2 regions of the Duganella caerulea genome follow, and region 2 is predicted to be linked to the other one. Evidence: predicted binding sites of a transcription regulator. Region 2 holds the regulator's gene; the other holds the start of a gene.
The links. Region 2 encodes sigma-54, which starts transcription at its own class of promoters, with help from an activator protein. Its sites were predicted from a motif close to TGGCANGNAANCTGCTTT; they were not measured.

Region 1: ACUJB0_RS22755 (pilin) is a predicted target of sigma-54. The motif match lies at 1,576-1,593, and genes of this name have one in related genera.

The regions. Positions count from the first base shown of each region.
Region 1 is NZ_BPWJ01000008.1:76,678-79,882, reverse strand. Features, by position in the region: gene sucD (succinate--CoA ligase subunit alpha) at 1-803, shown strand, start outside; gene ACUJB0_RS22760 (FHA domain-containing protein) at 875-1,450, shown strand; gene ACUJB0_RS22755 (pilin) at 1,645-2,112, shown strand; gene ACUJB0_RS22750 (flagellar brake protein) at 2,204-2,914, opposite strand; gene ACUJB0_RS22745 (PIN domain-containing protein) at 3,049-3,205, opposite strand, start outside.
Region 2 is NZ_BPWJ01000005.1:64,609-67,813, reverse strand. Features, by position in the region: gene lptB (LPS export ABC transporter ATP-binding protein) at 1-568, shown strand, start outside; gene ACUJB0_RS16085 (RNA polymerase factor sigma-54) at 574-2,052, shown strand; gene hpf (ribosome hibernation-promoting factor, HPF/YfiA family) at 2,130-2,489, shown strand; gene ACUJB0_RS16075 (enoyl-CoA hydratase/isomerase family protein) at 2,582-3,205, shown strand, end outside.

The DNA.
Region 1 (3,205 bases), on a different contig from region 2:
GTTGCCGCGACTACGCGAACGGCAAAGCTGCCTTCGTCGCAGGCGTGAACCCGAAGAAAGCCGGCGAAGATTTCGAAGGCATCCCTATTTTCGCTAACGTCACCGAAGCGAAAAAAGAAACCGGCGCCAACGTGTCCGTGATCTACGTCCCGCCAGCAGGCGCGGCCGCCGCGATCTGGGAAGCTGTCGAAGCTGAAATGGATCTGGCCATCTGCATCACCGAAGGCATCCCTGTCCGCGACATGATGGCCCTGAAGGACCGCATGGCCAAAGCAGGTTCCAAGACCCTGCTGCTGGGCCCTAACTGCCCAGGCCTGATCACCCCTGACGAAATCAAGATCGGCATCATGCCAGGCCACATCCACAAGAAGGGCCGTATCGGCGTGGTTTCGCGTTCCGGTACCCTGACCTATGAAGCAGTCGGCCAGCTGACCGCACTGGGCCTGGGCCAATCGTCGGCAGTCGGCATCGGCGGCGACCCGATCAACGGTCTGAAGCACATCGACGTCATGAAGATGTTCAACGACGATCCTGATACCGACGCGGTCATCATGATCGGCGAAATCGGTGGTCCTGACGAAGCCAACGCGGCTTACTGGATCAAAGACAACATGAAAAAACCGGTCGTCGGCTTCATCGCCGGTGTGACCGCTCCTCCGGGCAAGCGCATGGGCCACGCCGGCGCGCTGATCTCCGGCGGCGCTGACACCGCACAAGCCAAACTGGAAATCATGGAAGCTTGCGGCATCACCGTCACCAAGAACCCGTCCGAAATGGCGCGTCTGCTGAAAGCCATGCTGTAATAACAGCCGGCTTGATTGTGGAATAATGAAGGGGAGCCCAGCGCTCCCCTTTTTTTGTCTTGGAGACCAGATTGGCGAAGATCATCATCTCGCGGGATGGGCAAGTCGAACAACAAGTACAACTAAGCAAAGAGCGGATGACCATCGGCCGTCACCCGCGCAACGACATCGTGCTGACGCATCCCGCCGTCAGCGGCGACCACGGCGTCATCGTCACCATCCTGGACGACTCCTTCCTGGAAGACCTGCACAGCACCAACGGCACCTTCGTCAACGGCCACCGCATCGGCAAGCATTTCCTGCAACACCGGGATGTGATCAAAATGGCCAAGTTCCAGATCGAGTTCATCGCCGACGGCGTGCGGCCGATGATGGCGGCGGCACCGCTGCTGGCGCAAATCGAAGTATTAAATGGCAACAATGCCGGCAAACAAATGGCGCTGACCAAGCCGCAGACCACGCTCGGCCGCGCCGGCGGGCAGGTGGTGGTGATCCACCGCCATCCGGACGCCTACACCATCACCCATCAGGAAGGCGCGCAGCCGCCGCTGGTCAACGGCAGCCCGCTCGGCAAGCAGGCGCAACGCCTGAATCATGGCGACGTGATCGAGCTTGGCGGAACGCAAATGGCCTTCCGCATCGCCTGACAATAATTGTCAGGACGCCGCCGGCTGACAAATTGCGGCGCGGCGAGTGACAAAAAACGGCAGTCCGGATAGCCAAAAGCGACAGTTTTTGGCAGGTTTCGACGGTTTCGGGGGCAAAAATGGGGTGGCACACCAATTGCACTTAGCTCAGTGTCCCACCCAATTTTGTAGTTCAACACACCCAGGAGTCGAAAATGAAATCCATGAAAATGATGAAGAAACAAGCCCAGGCTGGCTTCACCCTGATCGAACTGATGATCGTGGTTGCCATTATCGGCATCCTGGCCGCCGTTGCGATTCCTGCGTACAGCGACTACACCATCAAAGCCAAAATGGCCAACGCCCAGGGCGCGGTCGACTCGATCAAGACCGCCGTGGCGCTGTGCGCCCAGGAAGGTGGCGGCGACCTGACCGGCTGCGACTCTGGCGCCAAAGGCGTGCCGACCTTTACCCCGACTAAGGAAGTGGCCACCGCCACCGTCAAGGACGGCATCATCACCGAAACCTTCGCCACCAATGTCGGCAAAGACATCGACGGCAAGACCGCCATCTTCACTCCAAACATCGCCGCCGGCGCAGCTAACGTGAACTGGACCGTGACCACCACCGCCACCAACCCTGTAGCAATTGCAGCGTTGACCAAAAATAACGCTACGCCTTAATGAAGTAGTGGCGGCGTAAAAAACCGCCTGCCTGGACGCGTCAAGATCGCGTTCAGTGCAGGCGGTTTTTTTTTCGTCCGTGGCGCGCGGATCAGACGATTTTCTGGCGGTCGGCGATCAGCGCCTCGTAGGTCAGGTTTTGCAGCATCGTGTAGTGGACTGGATCCAGATCGATGAACTGCACGCCGTAGGTGAACACCTCGGGCTTGTCGCCGGCGGCGGGCTTGACCACGTTGATGTTGCGGATGGTCGCATTCGGATTGATCCGCACCTGGCGGTTGCCGGGCTGGGCGATCAGGTAGAACGACAGGCCGACCTGGGTCTCGTCGTCCGACAGCTTCTTGGACGACTCGATCAGCGCGCCGGACACGCTCAGGTTCACCAGGAACACCGAGGTGGTGCCGATGGGCGAGGTGACCTGGGCCGGGATATCGACCTTGACCCGCATCGCCGCGCGCAGGCTGGTGCCCTGGATGGATACCGGGAAAGACAAGTGGACATAAAACAACGGACGCGGGAAAACCCGCTGCACCACGCAAGAGAACGAGCACACATTCACGCCGGAAAACACGCGGATGGTCAGCTTGTCGCCATCGTTGAGGGCGATCGGCGCGCCGTTCTCGAAGGGTACCTTGACGATCATATACTCGTCCTTCATCCAGCCGATCAGCGTGGAGAAGTGCTGGATCGGCTTGATGGTACGGTGAGTAATGAACTGAATCCTGCCGCCTACCTGCAGGTTCATCTGCTCGAATTCGTATTCCTGAGTCTTGGCTTCGCTCGGTGGAGGGTTGCTGCTCATTCAAATTCTTTCTCGTATGCGCGAGGCGGGTACGGTGAGGCCTACGTCAAAAATTACTTCTGTGACATTGATTATATACGCGCCAATCAAAGGTAACAATCAGACAATAGCGCGGGTTGCTAATCGGTGGCAGACTAGGTTGCTGGCGGCGGGGCAACGTTGAAAACCGTTGCATTTTGGAGTTCGTAAGGGACGCGGTGGTTGCTGCCCCTGAAGTCCTTCTTGTTGCGGGTAACAAGCAAGCGCCCCGTCACATTGGCCGTAGCTTGGATGATGGCGTCGGGAAGACGA
Region 2 (3,205 bases):
CGGCAGCATCGACATCAGCGGCACCGACATCTCCTCGCTGCCGATCCACCGCCGCGCCTCGCTCGGCTTGTCCTACCTGCCGCAGGAAGCGTCGGTGTTCCGCAAGCTGACGGTGGAAGAAAATATCCGCGCCGTCCTCGAAATCCAGAAAGTGGACGGCAAGCCTTTATCCAAGGCTGCCATTGATGAACGGCTCAACACCCTGCTGGCCGATTTGCAGATCGAAAAGCTGCGCGAGAACCAGGCGCTGTCGCTCTCGGGCGGCGAGCGCCGCCGCGTGGAGATCGCGCGCGCACTGGCCACCAACCCGCGCTTCGTGCTGCTCGACGAACCATTCGCCGGGGTCGACCCGATCGCCGTGATTGAGATCCAGCGCATCGTGCGCTTCCTCAAGGAACGCGGCATCGGCGTCCTCATTACCGATCACAATGTGCGCGAGACGCTGGGCATCTGCGACCGCGCATATATCATCAACCAGGGCACGGTATTGGCTTCAGGCCGGCCAGACGACATCATCGCCAACGAATCGGTGCGTCGCGTGTATCTGGGTGAACACTTCCGTATGTAAAACCCATGAAACAGTCTTTGCAACTGCGCACGTCGCAGCACCTCGCGCTGACGCCTCAGCTGCAGCAGTCGATCCGGCTGCTGCAACTGTCGACGCTGGAGCTGCATCAGGAACTGGAACAGCTGCTGACCGATAATCCGCTGCTGGAGCGCCTTGACGACCCGCTGGACCGCTCGCTGCGGCTGCTGTCGGACGGCGCCATCAGCCAGCAAGCCCCGGTCGGCGACGCGCCGCCGGAAGGCCCGCCCAACGCCCAGGAGGCGCCCGCCGCCGACGCCGACAACTACGACGGCCCGGCCGCCGACACCGAAAGCACCAGCAGCGACGCCGACGTCGACTGGAGCGACGCCGGCCGCAGCAAGGCGCCCGACGACGAGGATGCGCGTCCGCAACTGGAGGCCAGCCATTGCACGCTGCGCGAGCACCTGATGGAGCAGATGCGCGTGACGGTGCTGGAGATGCGCGACCGCGCGCTGGTCGAGCTGATCATCGACGCGCTGGACGAGAACGGCTACCTGGAGGAAGCGCTGGAAGAGATCCACGCCCGCCTGCCGGAAGAGCTGGAGGTCGACCTCGACGAACTGCGCACCGCGCTGTCGCTGCTGCAAAGCTTCGACCCGATGGGCGTGGGTGCGCGCAACGCGTCCGAATGTCTGGCGTTGCAGATCAAGCGCCTGCCGGGCATTCCGATGGTCACGCGGCGCATGGCGCTGGCCATCGTGGAAAATCATTTGACCTGGTTTGCCCAGCGCGACTTCAACAAATTGAAGAAGGCCCTGCTGTGCGACGACGAGGATTTGCGCGAGGCACAAACCGTCATTCGCCAGTGCAATCCGCATCCGGGCTCGGCGTTCGCGTCGGACGTGTCGGACTACGTGGTGCCGGACGTGATCGTCAAGAAATCGCGCAACGGCTGGCAAGTAAGCCTCAACAACGACGTCATGCCGCGCCTGCGCGTGAACGCCATGTACGCCAACCTGCTCAAGCAGGGAAAAGGCGAGGGCGCGATGGGCGCGCAGCTGCAGGAAGCCAAGTGGCTGATCAAGAATATGCGCCAGCGTTTCGACACGATCTTGCGCGTCGCACAAGCGATAGTAGAACGACAAAAGAACTTTTTCTCGCATGGCGCGGTCGCCATGCGCCCCCTTGTGCTTCGCGAAATTGCTGATACACTGGGTCTACACGAGAGCACTATTTCTCGTGTAACAACTCAAAAATATATGCTGACCCCGCATGGCATGTTTGAGTTGAAATATTTCTTTGGTAGCCATGTCGCCACCGAAGCGGGGGGGGAAGCAAGTTCGACGGCGATACGCGCACTCATCGTGCAATTGACAGGAGCAGAAGACCCGAAAAATCCTTTATCCGACAGTAAGATTGCGGACATGCTGGGAGAACAAGGCATGGTGATTGCGCGACGAACTGTTGCCAAATATCGCGAAGCTTTAAAGATCCCGCCAGTCAGTCTCCGCAAGTCTTTGTAGTTACTTGGTTCCTGCGCGCCCGGTAGCAATGGGCCCCGCACTAACCGTAAGAAGCGACATTATCTTTAGGAGTGTGTATGAATCTCACCATCAGTGGACATCATCTCGAAGTGACCTCGGCCATCCGTGAATACGTGCAGAGCAAGCTGGAACGCGTCACCCGCCACTTTGATCAAGTGATTGATATTGCTGTCATCCTGACCGTAGATAACCTTAAAGAGAAAGAGAAACGCCAGAAGGCTGAAATCAACCTGCGCATGTCGGGCAAGACCGTCTACGTGGAAAGCCTGTCCCAGGACCTGTACGCCGCCATCGACACCTTGGTCGACAAGCTGGATCGGCAGGTCATGAAGTACAAAGCCAAGGTCCAAGAGCACGGTCACGATGCGATCAAGCATCTCCCGGACAGCTACGAACCCGCTGCCGCCGCCCTATAACAACGGCCCCGGCACCATCAAACTAAGGGCGCACTGGCGCCCTTTTTTGCGCCCGCATAGAATAGGGTTTTCACCACTATCCTGCGCACCTCATGAGCGAATACGTCCACACCAGCGTCAGCAACGGAACCGGCTTCATCACGCTGGACCGGCCCAAGGCCTTGAACTCTTTATCGCTGGCGATGGTGCGCGACATCACGCACGCGCTGATGGCATGGCGCGACGACAGCGGCGTGGCCGCCGTGGTCATCCGCAGCAGCAGCGAGAAGGCCTTCTGCGCCGGCGGCGACATCCGCTTCTTCTACGACGCCGGCCGCGCCACGCCGCAGGGCGGCAGCGCGCAGGTGGAGGACTTCTTCACCGAGGAGTACGCGCTCAATCACCTGATCCATTTCTATCCCAAGCCCTACATCGCGCTGATGGACGGCGTGGTCATGGGCGGCGGCATGGGCGTGGCGCAGGGCGGCCCCGATTGCCGCGTGCGCATCGTCACCGAGCGGACCAAGATGGCCATGCCGGAGGTGAACATCGGCCTGTTCCCGGATGTGGGTGGTAGCTACTTCCTGTCGCGCGCGCCGGGCAAGCTGGGCTGCTATCTCGGCGTGACCGGCGTGACCATAGCCGCGGCCGACGCGCTGTACGCTGGCCTGGCCGACCACTACGCGCCGGCGGATGCGATGGAGGTCTTGTCGGCCATCCTGGAATCGACCGCGGGC